DNA from 2 places in the Streptomyces sp. NPDC003032 genome. Region 1 is predicted to be linked to the other one. Evidence: riboswitches for the same ligand, from Rfam matches in the RefSeq annotation. Region 1 holds a riboswitch; the other holds the start of a gene.
What was found. Region 1 has a riboswitch for cyclic di-AMP ahead of ACWDZ7_RS20170 (M23 family metallopeptidase). Riboswitches for the same ligand answer to the same signal wherever they lie in the genome.

Region 1 (7,717 bases):
CTTCTCCGGGTTGGCGACGACGCGGCTGAGGACGACCGAGGAGATCCGGCCGATCTTGACCGACTCCGTGGAGGTCGTCGCGTACGGCGTCGGGGACGTGCTGTCCGCCGCCTGCTCGTCGGTGTGGCTGACGATGAAGCGCGTGCCGGTCAGGACGAGGACCGTGACGTGCCGGCGCACTTCGTTGGCGTCGAACGTCGTCTCCTGGTGGACCAGGTACGACCCGATGGCCTCGCCGCCGATCGCGGCCTCCACCGCCTCGGCCACGAGGGCCGGGTAGTAGCCGCTGCGCTCGATCGCCGCGCGCAGCCCCTGGGTCGTCGTACCGGTCTTTGCCATGCCGTCCATCCTACGGCCCGGCGCGGGGCGCACGGTGCCCCATGGCCGCCCCTGTGCCCGGAAGGCGCGCTTCAGTATCCCGGGAGCGTACGCGGGCCGAGATCGTCGCGGACGGGCGGGGGCGCGAGCCGGAGGGAGGCGCCGAGCACGGAGAGGCCGCGCTGGGCGACGACCACGGGCTCCAGGGAGACGCCGACCACTTCGGGGTGGTCGTCGACGAGCCGGGAGACCCGCTGGAGCAGCTCTTCGAGCGCCCGGGTGTCGACGGGCGCCGAGCCGCGCCAGCCGAACAGGAGCGGCGCGGTCCGGATGGATCTGATCAGGGAGGCGGCCTCCCGGTCGGTGACCGGGATGAGGCGGTGGGCGGTGTCGCCGAGCAGTTCGGAGGCGGCGCCCGCGAGCCCGAAGGAGAGCACCGCTCCGGCCGCCGGGTCGATGACGGCGCGCACGACGGTGTCGACGCCGCGCGGCGCCATGCCCTGGACGACGGGCCGCAGCTCGGCGGGTTTGCCGAACGCGTTGATCAACTCTTGATACGCCCGCCGCAGCTGCTCCTCGTCGGCGAGGTCGAGCCGGACCCCGCCGAGGTCGGCACGGTGGCGCAGATGGGGGGCGGTGGTCTTCAGGGCCACGGGGTAGCCGAGCGTGCGCGCGGCGTGCGCGGCCGCGTCCGGGTCGGGGGCGGGGAGGGCACGTCGTACGCGGATGCCGTACCGCCTGAGCAGTTCGTGGGCGTCGGCCTGGGCGAGGGTGGCACCGCGCGGGTCGCCCTCCTGGGCCAGCAGCTCCGTGATGCGCTCGGCGGCCCCGCTCTCGTCGATGTCGTCGTACTCGTGCACCTTGCCGGGCTCGGCGGCCTCGCGGCGCCACTGGGCGTACTTGACGGCTTCGGAGAGGGCGCGGACGGCTCGCTCGGCGGCGGGGTAGGCCGGGATGCGGTACTGCTCCGCGGGGGGTTCGGCCGCCCCCGGTGCGGCGCCCGGCCGCTCCGCGGAGGGTTCGGCCACCCCCGGTGCGGCGCCCGGCGGCGTCTCGCCCCCGGCCGTGGGCACGGGCCGCGCGGGGGCGACCGGGTCGGCGCGGTCGGCGGTGCCGGGCTCCTTCGGCGGGGCGCCCGGCCGGGTGCTGGTCGCGGCGGACAGGGCCTCGGCGAGCCCGCCCAGCTCGACGTGGACGACGGCCACCGGCTTCGCCGGGCACCCCTCAGCGGCGGCCCGCAGCTCCGTGGCCAGTGTCTCGGGGTCGGCGGCGACCCCGTCCTCGCGCACCCAGGGAATGGCGTTGACGATCACCGCGTCGCAGCCGTCGTCGGACAGCGCCTCGGCGAGCGCGGCCCGGAAGTCGGCCGGCGTGGCCCCGGTCGTGAGGTCGCGGGGCGGCAGCGGACGCAGCCCGTCGGCGACACACGCGTCGTACGTGAGGAGCCCCAGCGACTCGGAGTTGCCGAGGATACCCACCCGGGGGCCGGACGGCAGCGGCTGCCCCGCGAGCAGCAGCCCCGCGTCGACCATCTCGGTGACGGTGTCCACACGGATGACGCCCGCCTGGCGCAGCAGCGCCGACACCGTGGCGTGCGGCAGGCGCGTGGCCTGGACCGCGTGTCCCGTGGGCGTGATTCCGCTGTGCCGGGCGCCCTGCACCACGACGAGCGGCTTGGCGGTCGCGGCCCGGCGCGCGAGGCGGGTGAACTTGCGGGGATTGCCGATGGTCTCCAGGTACATCAAGGCGATGTCGGTGTCCGGGTCCTCGTACCAGTACTGAAGGAGGTCGTTCCCGGAGACGTCGGCGCGGTTTCCGGAGCCGACGAACGTGGACAGGCCCGCGCCCCGTCGGTGCAGACCGGACAGCAGCGCGATGCCGATGGCGCCGGACTGGGTGAACAGACCGATGCGCCCGCGCGCGGGAGGCTCGGGAGCGAGCGAGGCGTTGAGCCGCGTACGGGGGGATGTGTTGATGACACCGAAGGCGTTCGGTCCGATGATGCGCATGCCGTACGACCGCGCCCGGCGCACCAGTTCACGCTGTCGCTCGCGGCCCTCCGCGCCGCTCTCGCCGTACCCGGCGGAGAGCACCACAAGGCCCTGCACCCCGCGCTCACCGCACTCGGCGACGACCTGGGGCACCCGGTCGGCGGGTACGGCGATCACGGCGAGGTCCACGGGCTCCTCGATGGCCGCCACGGAGCGGTGCGCGGGTACCCCGTCGACCTCGGCGCCTTCGTCGTACGCGCTGTTCACCGCGTACAGGCGGCCGGTGAAGCCGGCCTCCTGGAGGTTGCGCAGCACGCTGCGGCCCACGCCGCCGGAGGTGCGGGCCACGCCGATCACCGCGACCGAACCCGGCGTCAGGAGCCGCTGTACCGAGCGCCCCTCGGCGCGCTGCTCGCGGGCGCGCTGCACGGCGAGCGAGCGGTCGGTCGGCTCCAGGTCGAACTCAAGGCGGACGACGCCGTCTTCGAAGCTGCGCTTCTGCTGGTAGCCCGCGTCCGTGAACACCTTGATCATCTTGGTGTTGGCGGGCAGCACCTCGGCGGCGAAGCGCCGGATACCGCGCTCCCTGGCGACCGCCGCGATGTGTTCGAGGAGCGTGGAGGCCACGCCCCGGCCCTGGTGGGCGTCCTGCACGAGGAAGGCGACCTCGGCCTCGTCGGCGGGCGCGCTGGCGGCCATGCCGCGCTCGTCGATGCGGTCGTAGCGCACGGTGGCGATGAACTCACCGCCCACCGTGGCCGCGAGACCCACCCGGTCGACCTGGTCGTGGTGCGTGAAGCGGTGCACGTCCTTGGCGGACAGCCGCGGGTAGGGCGCGAAGAAGCGGTAGTACTTCGACTCGTCCGAGACCTGCTCGTAGAAGCTGACCAGGCGGTCGGCGTCCTCGGCCGTGATGGGCCTGATCCGGGCGGTGCCTCCGTCGCGCAGCACCACATCGGCTTCCCAGTGCGACGGGTGGTCGTGCCGGTCCTGCCGATGCCGATCCTGCTGATCCGACGGGGTCTGCATGGGGCCAGGGTACGGGTCGCGGGGCCGCTCGGGCCGGGGCAGGCTGGGAGAGGCCGAAGGCGGCCGACGGAGCACCCGTGACGGCATGAGACAATGGTCTAGACAAGTGTGAGACACCTGGAAGGGCAGCAACACATGGCTGAGCGCCGCGTCAACGTCGGCTGGGCCGAGGGCCTTCACGCCCGACCCGCCTCCATCTTCGTCCGCGCGGCCACGGCCGCCGGCGTCCCCGTGACGATCGCCAAGGCCGACGGCAACCCGGTCAACGCCGCCTCGATGCTGGCGGTGCTCGGCCTGGGCGCCCAGGGCGGCGAGGAGATCGTGCTCGCCTCCGACGCCGAGGGCGCGGACGCCGCCCTCGACCGTCTGGCGAAGCTGGTCGCGGAGGGCCTTGAGGAGCTCCCGGAGACGGTCTGAACCGCCACGCAGCACCCTTCGAAGGGCCCACCCTGGAACACGGGGTGGGCCCTTCGATTTATCTGCCACTCATCCGGCGAATGCGGCGCCTGAATTCGGGCAGCACAGACAACCGCCCGGAATTGGCTTTACCAAAGCCCCCTCCTCACGGCTCTCTTTGTATACGGCGCCCACGTTAATTCGGCAGGCCCGCCGTGTTTACGGCATGTTGCACATTGCTCACACGGCTGCCCCGCGATGAATGGCGCAATCGATGCGCGGCTGTCGCCCGGTCCGTGTGCCCCGCGGTGAGCGCCCTGGCCCGTTCCGCGTCCCCGCGGGCGACCGCGTCGACGATCGCCGCGTGCTCGGACCAGGAGTCGACCGGCGCGACCGGGGCCTCGACGACGTACATCCAGGCGGTCTTGCGCCGGAGCTGGGTGAGCAGCGCGATCAGCCCGGGGCTGCCGGAGGCCTGGGCGAGCGTCTCGTGGAACCAGCCGCCCAGCGAGCGCAGATCCTCCCCCTGCCCCCTCCTCGAGCGCTCAAGGCCCAGTCTGACGAGACCGCGCAGGACCTTCAGATGCGCGTCGGTGCGGCGCTGGGCGGCGCGGGCCGCGGCGAGCGGCTCCAGCAGCATGCGCAGCTCCAGGAGGTCGGCGGCCTCCTGCTGCGTGGGCTCGGCGACGCAGGCGCCCGCGTGTCTGCGCGTGACGACGAAGCCCTCGGCCTCCAGGGTGCGCAGGGCCTCGCGCACGGGAACGCGGGAGACGCCGTAGCGGCGCGCGAGAACCTCCTCGGTGAGCCGGCCGCCTCTTTCGTGGGCACCGGAGACAATGTCGTCCCGGATGGCCGTGCACACCGAATGCGCGGGAATACGCATGTCCGGACCTCCGCCTTAATCCCCGCGAAACGCGGTCGACCGACGCTCGTTCGGTGACTCTATTGCAGAGCTTCGGAATTTCCGATGGCGGGCCGGAATCCATGGATATCTTTTGGCCAAAGGCGGGCGGGTGGCCGAAGGCAGCGGGCCGGGGAAACGACGAAGGCCCCGGCTCGGGAGAGCCGGGGCCTTCGGTGAGGCGCGAAGGGTCAGACGTTGACGCCGTGCGAGCGGAGGTACGTCACGGGGTTGATGTCCGAGCCGTACTCCGGGCCGGTGCGGGCCTCGAAGTGGAGGTGGGGGCCACTGGAGTTGCCGGTGGAGCCCGAGAGGCCTATCTGCTGGCCCGGAGTGACCGTCTGACCGACGGTGACGCCGAGGGAGTTCAGGTGGCCGTACTGGGTGTACGTGCCGTCGTTCATCTTGATGACGACGTTGTTGCCGTAGGCGCCGCCCCAGCCGGCCTCGACGACGGTGCCGGAGCCGACCGCGTGGACCGGAGTGCCGGACGCGGCGTGGAAGTCCACGCCGGTGTGGCTGCCGGAGGACCACATGGCACCGCCGGTCTGGTAGCCCGTGGAGACGTACGAGCCGGAGATCGGGGAGACGTAGGTGTTCAGGCGCTTGCGCTCGGCCTCGCGGGCGGCGCGCTCCTTGGCCTCGCGCTCCTTCTTGGCCTTCGCCTTGGCGTCGGCCTCAGCCTTGCGCTTGTCCTCGGCGGCCTTCTTCTTGGCGGCCGCTTCGGCCATCTTGGCGGCGGCCGCGTCGTCGGCCGCCTGCCGCTGCGCGGCGGCCTGCGCGTCGATGCTCTCGGCGAGCGAGTCGCCTACGGAGATCGCCTGCGTGAGTCCCATGTGCTCGACGGCCGCGTCGTCGGCGGCGGCCAGCGCCGGAGCGGCCAGGCCTCCGATGACGCCGGTCGTGGTGAGCGCGGCGACACCCGCGACGTTCGCGGAGGTGCGGGTGAGGCGGCTGGGACGACGGTGCTTCCCGGTGGCACGGGTGAACGCCATGAAGCGGCTGATCCTTTCCTTCCTTCTCGCCTACCGGGTTAGCTGACGGGTTCGGAGCAGGAAGGTCTCCTACGAGTCCCTCGCCTGACGGCAAGGTGCCCGATTCACCCCAGGGGACATGTGGGTCCCCGGCTCCCCTGGCTCGCGCCGTACGGGGACTCGGCGATGACTGTCCGGTGCCGCGGATGCGACGTACTGCGTGACGAACAGCCGGATCGAAGCTAAGCGCGCCTGCTTTCAATCGACAAACACAACGCCACTTTTGTTGCGCACGCCACACGGCAGACAGGCAACCTCCATACGAATTCGGGCATATGAGGACCCCGGCGGCCGTAACGGTCACCGGGGTCCGATATGTCCTGACTGTCGCTCAGTCCGTCACCGCTGACGGTGCCCGGCCGGCACTCAGCCGCTGACCACGCTCACTTCACCGATGCCGAGCGCCCTGACGGGCTCCTCGATCTGCGCGGCGTCGCCGACGAGGATCGTCACCAGGTGGTCCTCCGGGAAGGCGCTCACGACGGCCGCGGTGGCCTCCACGGTGCCGGTCGCGGCCAACCGGCGGTACAGCTGCGCCTGGAAGTCGTCCGGGAGGTTCTGCTCGACCTGGTCGGCGAGCGTGGCCGCCACGGAGGCGGCCATCTCGTACTTGAGCGGGGCCACACCCACCAGGTTCTGCACCGCCACGTCGCGCTCGGCGTCGGTCAGACCCTCCGCGGCGAGGGTGCGCAGGACGTTCCAGAGGTCGTCCAGCGCGGGCCCCGTGGAGGCCGTGTCGACCGATCCGCTGATGGCGAGCATCGCGGCGCCCGTACCGTCCGGCGCGGAGCGCAGGACCTGGCTGAACGCGCGTACGCCGTAGGTGTATCCCTTCTCCTCGCGCAGGACGCGGTCCAGGCGGGAGGTGAGGGTGCCGCCCAGGCAGTACGTGCCGAGGACCTGGGCGGGCCAGACGCGGTCGTGCCGGTCCGGGCCGACGCGGCCGATCAGCAGCTGCGTCTGCACGGCTCCGGGACGGTCCACGATGACCACGCGGCCCGTGTCGTCGGCGGTCACCGCGGGCACCGGACGCGGCTCGGCCGTGCCGCCCGTCCAGGTGCCGACGGTGTCCGCCAGGACGGCGTCCAGGTCGGTGCCCGTGAGGTCGCCGACGACCACCAGGGTGGCCGTCGCGGGGCGGACGTGCTTCTCGTAGAAGGCGCGCACCGCCGCCGAGTCGATGGCCGTGACCGTCTCCTCGCTGCCCTGGCGGGGACGGGACATGCGCGAGCTCGCCGGGAACAGCTGCTTGGACAGCTCCTTGGCGGCGCGGCGCGCCGGGTTGGCGGCCTCGTGCGGGATCTCGTCCAGGCGGTTGCGTACGAGACGTTCGATCTCGCTGTCCGCGAAGGCGGGGGCGCGCAGGGCGTCGGAGAGCAGACCGAGCGCCTTCGGGAGGCGGGAGACGGGGACTTCGAGGGAGACGCGGACACCGGGGTGGTCGGCGTGCGCGTCCATCGTGGCGCCGCAGCGGTCCAGCTCTGCGGCGAACTCCTCGGCGGAGTGCTTGTCGGTGCCTTCGTTGAAGGCCCTCGCCATGATCGTGGCGACGCCGTCGAGGCCCTCCGGCTCGGCGTCCAACGGCGCCTCCAGGTGGACCTCCACCGCGACGACCTGCTGGCCGGGGCGGTCGCAGCGCAGCACCGTGAGGCCGTTGGGCAGCGCGCCGCGCTCGGGGGCGGGGAAGGCCCACGGCTTGGCCGTGCCGGCCTCGGGCTGTGGGTGGAACTGCATCGTCGCGGCCTCGCTCACTTCGCCGCCTCCTCATCCTCTTCGATCTCGGCGCCGGCGAGTCCGTCGATGCCGGTCCCTTCGGCGACGGTCTCTTCGATCTCCTCGGCGGCCGTCACGGGCTCGTACACGAGCACCGCGCGGTTGTCGGGGCGCAGGCGGGCCTTCGCGACCTCCTGGACCTCCTGGGCGGTGACGTCGAGGACGCGCTGCACGGCGGTGAGGGCGAGCTGCGGGTCGCCGAACAGGACCGCGTACCGGCACAGTTCGTCCGCGCGGCCCGCGACCGTGCCGAGCCGGTCGAGCCACTCGCGCTC
Region 2 (7,717 bases), on a different contig from region 1:
GGGATCGTGGCGCATAGCCCGCCGCCACTGGCGTTACGGGGCGGGTGAGCTGCGCCGCTCCGCCTCCAAGTCCGCGTTCACCGAAGCGGTGCGCAGGCTGCTGCCCGGGATCGGGCCGGACGACCTGGTGCCGGCCCCGGCGGGGGTTCGCGCCCAGGCGGTGCTGCGGGACGGCACGCTGGTCGACGACTTCCTGATACGGGAGGGTGCCCGCACGGTCCACGTCCTGAACGCGCCCTCGCCTGCGGCGACCGCGTCCCTGCCGATCGGGCGGGAGGTCGCTCGCCGGGCGCTGGACGCGCTGCGGGGGCCTGGCTGATCCTTCCGGCACGCTGGTCCTCCCCGCGGGCCGGGGCGGCTCATCGCGGCTCGCCGCGTGCCGGTGCGGTCGGCCTCTTCCGGTGCGGGTGCCCTGCGGGCCGCACATGGCTGAGCGCGCAGTTCCCCGCGCCCCTTACGGGGCACGCCCCCCAGGCCCCCCTCACGGCGTGCGCCACTCCCTGTGCGGAGTTCCCTGTGCTCCTGGCGGGGTACGGCCCCGCCCCCGGCCACCGCGTAAAATTGCCGCACTGTGTCTGAGTCACCCCATACCCCCGAAGCCCCCGAAGCTCCCGAAGCCGGTGCCGACCCGGCTCGGCCAGGGCGGCCGCAAGTCGGACCCCGCTTTCCCGGTGGGCCCTCCCCCGACCCCGCCGGGTCGCACCACGAGCGGCGGATCCGTAGCTTTCAGCCGCGGCGGAGCCGGGTGACCGCCGGCCAGGGTGATGCGCTGCGGCGGCTCTGGCCCAAGTGGGGGCTGGACATCGACGGGCTGCGGACGCTGGACCTCGCCGAGCTGTTCGCGGACGAGAAGGGGCCACGCCCCGATCTTCCCGTCGTCCTGGAGATCGGCTTCGGCATGGGCGAGGCTACCGCGCGGATGGCCGCCGACGACCCGGCCACCGGCATCCTCGCCGTCGACGTGCACACTCCCGGCCAGGGCAACCTCCTCGGCCTCGCCGAGCGCGCCGGCCTGTCGAACGTACGCGTGGCCAACGGCGACGCGATCATCCTGCTCCGCGAGATGCTGCCGCCCGAGTCCCTCGACGGGCTCCGCGTCTACTTCCCCGACCCCTGGCCCAAGCCCCGCCACCACAAGCGCCGCCTGATCCAGCCCGAGTTCCTGACGCTGACCGCCCCCTCGCTGAAGCCGGGCGCGCTCCTGCACTGCGCGACGGACTGGGAGCCGTACGCCGAGCAGATGCTGGAGGTGCTCACCGCGCACCCCGACTTCGAGAACACCCAGGCCGACGGCGGATACGCGCCGCGCCCGGCGTTCCGCCCCCGGACCCGCTTCGAGGGCCAGGGCCTTGCCAAGGGCCACGTCGTGCGCGACCTGCTGTTCCGTCGGGTTGTACGGGACGAGTCGGCACCCGGGGACTGAGGCACCGTCGCGGCCGCCCTCATCCCTCGTTAGGGTCAACGACGTGGCCACCAGTCCTCCGTATCCGTATCCGGTACCTCCTGAGGCGCCCGCCCCGGGGGAGCTCCGCCGAGCCCGCTGGTGGCAGCGGCGCGCGATACGCGCGGCCGGGCTCGTCACGCTGCTCGCCCTCTCGGGCCTGGTGATCCTCGCCCTGGTGAGGGAGCAGACCGGCACCGAGGGCTTCCTCGTCGGGCTCGGCCTGGCGACGGTTCCTGTGCCGCTGCTCGTCGCCGCGTTCCGCTGGCTGGACCGGGTCGCGCCGGGGCCCTGGCGGAACCTCCTCTTCTCCTTCTCCTGGGGCGCCTGCGCGGCCGCGCTCATCGCGATCGTCGCGAACAGCTTCGCGATCCGCTGGATAGCCACCGCCACCGCCGACCCGCACAGCGCCGACACCCTCGGCGCCACGGTCATCGCCCCGATCGTCGAGGAGTCCGCGAAAGCCGCGGCCATCCTGCTGGTCTTCCTCTTCCGCAGACGCGACTTCACCGGCGTCGTCGACGGCGTGGTGATCGCCGGGGTGACCGCGACCGGCTTCGCGTTCACCGAGAACATCCTCTACCTCGGCAACGCCTTCGTCACCGACCAGCTCAGCCGCGAGAGCGGCCTCGCCTCCGTGACGGCAGCGACGTTCTTCGTACGCGTGGTCATGTCGCCGTTCGCGCACCCGCTCTTCACGGTCCTGACCGGCATCGGCTTCGGCCTCGCCGCGTTCTCCGCCGAGCGCCAGCACCTGCGCCGCGTGCTGCTCCCGCTCGCCGGGCTGCTGCTCGCGATGGGCATGCACGCGCTGTGGAACGGCTCCGCGGTCTTCGGTCAGTACGGGTTCTTCACCGTGTACGCGCTCTTCATGCTGCCCTCCTTCGGCCTGCTGACCTGGCTGGCCATCTGGACGCGGCAGCGCGAACTGCGCACGATCCGCGCCGAGCTGCCCCTGTACGCGGCGGCGGGCTGGCTCACCCCGCCCGAGCCGTACGCGCTCGGCTCGATGCGCGCCCGCGCGCTGGCCCGCGACTACGCCTCGTACACCTGGGGGAAGGCCGCGGCCCGCACGGTCATGGAGTACGAGATGTACGCGACGTCACTGGCGTTCCTGCGCCACCGGGGGCGCCGGGGCCGGGCGGGCGCCGACTTCGTCGTACGCGAGCGTGAGCTGCTCGAAAAGCTCTGGGAGCGCCGCGAACCGGCCCGCCCCGCCCTGGCGTACGCGGCCCGCGCGACGGCCCCGGTCATGCCGCTGCCTCCCATGCCGTACGCGTACGCGTACACCGGGTACGGCCATCCGCAGACCCCGTACGCAGCCATCCCCTACAGCCAGCCTCAGCCTTACCCCTACCCGGCTCCGGCCCCGGCCGCCCCGGCCCCGACGTACAACCCGTACCGCTCCTGAAAGCCCTGCCCGTCCTAGGCCGAAGCCGAGGTGAGCGCCGCCAGCTCCGTCCCGGTCAGCTCCACGTCCGCGACGGCCAGCAGCGCCGGCAGCTGCTCGACCGTGCGCGCGGAGGCGATCGGCGCCGCGACGGTGGGCTGTGCCGCCAGCCAGGCGAGCGCCACGGTCGCGACCTGGACGCCACGCGCCGCCGCGATCCCGTCGAGCGCGGCGAGCACACGGTCGCCCCGCTCGCTCCCCACGTACGCCTCGACGCGTCCGCTGCGCGCGCTCTCGACGCGCGCGCCCGCGCGGTACTTGCCGGTGAGGAAGCCGGACGCGAGCGCGTAGTAGGGGACGGCCGCGAGGCCGGAGCGGGAGGCGACCTCCTGGAGCGGGCCCTCGTAGGTGTCGCGGGAGACGAGGTTGTAGTGCGGCTGCAGTGCAACGTAGCGCGCGAGGCCCTCGCGGTCGGAGAAGTCGAGGGACTCCTGGAGCCGCTCGGGGGTGATGTTGGAGGCGGCGATCGCACGCACCTTGCCGGCCCGCACCAGTTCGTCGAGCGCCCCGATGATCTCCTCCACCGGGACGGACGGGTCGTCGAAGTGGGTGTAGTAGAGGTCGATGTAGTCGGTGCCGAGGCGGCGCAGGGACGCGTCGGCGGCGCCCTTGATGGTGCTCGCGGCCAGGCCCTTGTACTCGGGGTGGGAGCCGGCCTTCGTCGCGACGACCACGTCCGAGCGGTTGCCGCGCTCGGCCAGCCACTCGCCGATGAGGGTCTCGGACTCGCCGCCCTTGTTGCCCTCCACCCAGGCCGAGTAGGCGTCGGCGGTGTCGATGAAGTTCCCGCCCGCTTCGGTGTAGGCGTCGAGGACGGCGAAGGACGCGGTGCGGTCGGCGGTCCAGCCGAAGACGTTGCCGCCGAGGGAGAGAGGGAAGACTTCGAGGTCGGATGAGCCGAGGGAACGAAGAGGAGTCATACGTTCCTCAACGTCCCTTCCGGAAACCGAATTCCGGGAACTCCCTCAAAGGAAGGTCGAGTAACGCGAGGGAACGTCAGGTCACGCCCGCCCCGGAGTCACGCCCGCCCCGGCGGACCGCTCAGGGATTGAGGCCCTTGCTCCGCAGCCAGCCCAGCGGGTCGACGGTGGCGCCGCCCGGCGTGTGGACCTCCAGGTGGAGGTGCGGCCCGGTGACGTTGCCGGTCGCGCCGACGCGGCCGATGACGTCGCCCGTGCTGACCTTCTGCCCGGCGCTGACGTTGAGCGAGGACTGGTGGCAGTACCAGATCTCGGTGCCGTCCGACAGCTCCAGGACGGTGCGGTAGCCGTACGCGCCCGCCCAGCCGGCCTCCTTGACAGTGCCGGTGTGCACGGCCTTGAGCGGGGTACCCGTCGGAGCGGCGAAGTCCAGACCGGTGTGCTGCCCGGAGGACCACATGGACCCGGAGTCACCGAAGTGCGAGGTCAGGGTGTACGAGGAGGTGGGGATCGCATAGCTCTTCGCGAGCTTGGCGCGGCGCTCGGCCAGGGCCTTGGCCTCGCGGGCCTCCTCCTCCTTCTTCTTCTTGGCGGCGGCCTTGGCGGCCGTCTCGGCGTCGGCCTTCTGCTCGGCCTGCTTCTGCTGGGCGGCGGCCTCTTCGGCGGCCCGCTTCACGGCGGTCTGCTCGGCCGCGGTGCGCACGGCGGCGTCCGCCTGGTCCTGCTGGTTCTCCGCCTGCTGCATGATGCGGGCGCGCAGTGCCTCGCCCGCGTCGGTGGTGCCCTGCTCGGCGTCGGCGGTGCTGACACCGGCGGCGGTGAGCGGCGCGGCGGCGACGACGGCCTCGGAGCCCGTGGGGTCCGCGGAGTCCGGCGCGTCGCCGTCGGATATCAGGGAGCCCACGCCGGGAAGGGACCCGGCCTCGGGCAGCGAGTCCGTGACGGCGCCCAGGTCGGGCATCGAGATGGAGACGGGCGGCTTGCCGTCCTGCGCGGTGGCGATGCCGCCCGCGCCGACGGCGGCGATGACGCCGACGCCAAGGACGGTGGAGCTGCGGGCGAGCCCGCCGCCGCCCTTCTTGTGCACACGGTGCCTGCCGCGGACGGGACGGACGGAGTCCTCAGTGGGATTCCATTCCTCCCAGGTCTCCTCGTCGTACCCACCGAATTCGTCGTCGTTCGGTACGTACACCGCTTGGGGGGCAGGCCGGTTGGACGCCACTGGGGCGCACTCCTTTCCTTCCTTCTCGCCTACCGGGTTAGCTGACGGGTTCGGAGTAGGAAGGTCTCCTACGAACATCTGGCACGGATGCTCAGATGCCCGATTCACCCCAAGTTGGTGGTTCCCCGGCTCCCTTGCGGGATTAGGCGTGTGCGCGCGGAGCCGTCTCTAGTGACGGCTGGGACGACCGCGCTGCGTTATCGAACGTTAATAGAAGGGGGTGCCGTATTCCAAGCCGTTCCAGTTGATCGTTAACGCTCCCCGTCCGTACTTAATGGGACACGGGCGTCTGAATCGGGGCGAGTTGACCTCCCGTCAGCGCGCCGCCGACTCTCCGTCAGCTCCCCGCCCGCTCCCCGCCTGCCCCCCGCCTACTCTCCGCCGAGGACCTCTGTTGCACTTCAGTCACGCACGGTGACCATCGCGTCCCCGCCCGCCGGCCGCCGCACCGCGAGCAGCGCCATGTCGTCCGTCGCCGCGCCGCCCGTGTGCCGCCGGACCTCCTGCGTGAGCGTGGCGAGCAGCGCGTGCGGTCCCTCGCGGCCGGGGAAGATCCGCCCGCCGAGCCGGGTCGCGGGATCGTAGAACTCCCCCGCCGCGTCCCGTGCCTCCGAGAGGCCGTCCGTATAGAAGAGCAGCATCGCGCCGGGCGGGAAGTCCGACTCGTCCGCCCGGTCCGGCCAGACCCCCAGGTCACCCATGCCGAGCGGCAGCGCGGGGTCGCTCGCGGAGAGCACGCACAGCCGCCCGTCGCCGCGCAGCAGCAGCGGCGCCGGATGTCCACGGTTGACCAGCCGTACGACGCCCTCGCCGTGCCGGATCTCCGCGAGGACGGCCGTGGTGAACCCCTCGAAGGCGTCGAGCCCGTCACGCCGGGTGCCCTCGCGCGCCAGCGCCCGCTCCAGGCGCTGCGCCACCGCCTCCAGGGTCGCCTCCTGCTCGGCGGCCTCCCGGAAGGCGCCGATGACGACGGCGACGGCGGCCACCGCGCCCATGCCCTTCCCGCGTACGTCGCCGACGATGAGCCGCACACCGTGCGGGGTGTCCTGTACGGCGTACAGATCGCCGCCGATGAACGCGTCGGCCTGCGCCGCCTCGTACCGCGCCGCGATGTCGAGCCCGCCGATCCGGGGGTCCGGCTGCGGCAGCACGGCGCGCTGGGTGGCCTCGGCGATGGAGCGGGCGGTGGCGAGCCGGTCGTTGCCGCGGCAGACGACGCGGTTGATGACGGTCGCGAGGACGGCGACGGTCACCACGGTGAAGAGTTCGGTGATGGCCTCGACAGGGCTGGTGACGGCGTTGCCGTAGTGCAGCACGAGTACGGCGACGGAGGCCGCGGCGCCCGTCAGGGCGGTGTTGAGCAGCGAGTAGAAGGGGGCGGCGATCAGTGGGGCGGCCGCGAAGAGCGGGGCGGCGGTGAACTCGGCCGGGGTCGCGGCGTCGTACCCGACCCCGACGACCAGGAGCAGGACGGGCAGGGCCCGGACGAAGGCCCGCTCGTGCGCGGTGGTTCCGCCGCCGCCGGTTCCGCTGCCGCCGGTTCCTCCACGCTGCCCCACCGCTTGTCTCCCGCCGAGTCCGCGACCCATCACCGCGCTGCACCCAGGCTTCCCGCAGCGGGGGGCGGGTGCGACCTGGTGCGGGCCGAGCGGGTTACGGGACGGCAGGGGTGCGGGGAGAGGGGTGAGCGGACCGGGGGCGGGGAGGGCGGGAAACACCGAGGGCCGGAAGCGATGAACGCTTCCGGCCCTCGGCCTTCAGTAGCGGGGACAGGATTTGAACCTGCGACCTCTGGGTTATGAGCCCAGCGAGCTACCGAGCTGCTCCACCCCGCGTCGGTAAACCCAACTCTACGCCATCCGGAGGGGTGAAGCGAACCAGTACCGGGCCGACGGCGTACGCGGCTCAGATCACCGGCGGGCGCCCCAGCCGCGTCAGCCGCCACACGGTGCGCCAGCGCATGGGCCGGCGCTCGCCGCAGGAGGTCCGCATCCCTTCCGCGAAGCCGCCCGCCCAGGCGCGCAGGCCCGGCAGGGAGCGGGTGCGGGCGAGGGTGAGGAGGGTCCAGATGCCGAGGTGGACGGGGATGAGCGGGAGCGGGAGGCGACGGCGGACCAGCCAGACGCGGTTGCGGGCGGTGTTGCGGTAGTAGACGGCGTGCCGGGCCGGGGAGGTCTTGGGGTGCTGGAGGAGCAGCGCGGGCTCGTAGAGGATCTTCCAGCCGGCGTCCACGGCCCGCCAGGCCAGGTCGGTCTCCTCGTGCCCGAAGAAGAACTGAGCGGGCCAGGTACCGGTCTGCCCCAGCATTTCGGTGGAGAAGGCGTGCCCGCCACCGAGGAAGGCGGTGACCGGGCCGCGCCGCATCGGGTCGGTGGCGCGCAGCCGGGGGATGTGGCGGCGCTGGGTCTCGCCGTGCTCGTCGGCGATGCGGAAGCCGACGATGCCGAGGCGCGGGTCGTCGGTGAAGAGATCCCGCACCTTGCGGAAGACGTCGTGGTCCACGAGGAGTCCGTCGTCGTCCAGTTCGATGACGACGTCCACGTCGCCGAGGTCCATGAGGCGCTCGATCGCCACGTTGCGGCCGCCGGGGCAGCCGAGGTTCTCGTCGAGCTCGATGGCCGTCACCTTGCCCGGCAGCGCGGGGAGTTCCGGCAGCGGTGAGCCGTTGCCGACGAGCACGATCC

Region 2: another riboswitch for cyclic di-AMP. It lies ahead of ACWDZ7_RS32900 (M23 family metallopeptidase); the one in region 1 lies ahead of ACWDZ7_RS20170 (M23 family metallopeptidase).

Annotation. Positions count from the first base shown of each region.
Region 1 covers NZ_JBSFTT010000013.1:111,372-119,088, forward strand. Annotated here, with positions in the region: gene ACWDZ7_RS20150 (DUF5998 family protein) at 1-339, opposite strand, end outside; gene ACWDZ7_RS20155 (bifunctional acetate--CoA ligase family protein/GNAT family N-acetyltransferase) at 411-3,338, opposite strand; gene ACWDZ7_RS20160 (HPr family phosphocarrier protein) at 3,474-3,755, shown strand; gene ACWDZ7_RS20165 (GntR family transcriptional regulator) at 3,931-4,617, opposite strand; gene ACWDZ7_RS20170 (M23 family metallopeptidase) at 4,827-5,630, opposite strand; cyclic di-AMP (ydaO/yuaA leader) riboswitch at 5,643-5,805, opposite strand; gene ACWDZ7_RS20175 (M16 family metallopeptidase) at 6,036-7,421, opposite strand; gene ACWDZ7_RS20180 (M16 family metallopeptidase) at 7,418-7,717, opposite strand, start outside.
Region 2 covers NZ_JBSFTT010000031.1:17,810-25,526, forward strand. Annotated here, with positions in the region: gene lhgO (L-2-hydroxyglutarate oxidase) at 1-319, shown strand, start outside; gene trmB (tRNA (guanosine(46)-N7)-methyltransferase TrmB) at 572-1,423, shown strand; gene ACWDZ7_RS32890 (PrsW family intramembrane metalloprotease) at 1,467-2,852, shown strand; gene ACWDZ7_RS32895 (aldo/keto reductase) at 2,867-3,811, opposite strand; gene ACWDZ7_RS32900 (M23 family metallopeptidase) at 3,933-5,033, opposite strand; cyclic di-AMP (ydaO/yuaA leader) riboswitch at 5,045-5,192, opposite strand; gene ACWDZ7_RS32905 (PP2C family protein-serine/threonine phosphatase) at 5,435-6,622, opposite strand; tRNA gene ACWDZ7_RS32910 (tRNA-Met) at 6,795-6,868, opposite strand; gene ACWDZ7_RS32915 (glycosyltransferase family 2 protein) at 6,939-7,717, opposite strand, start outside.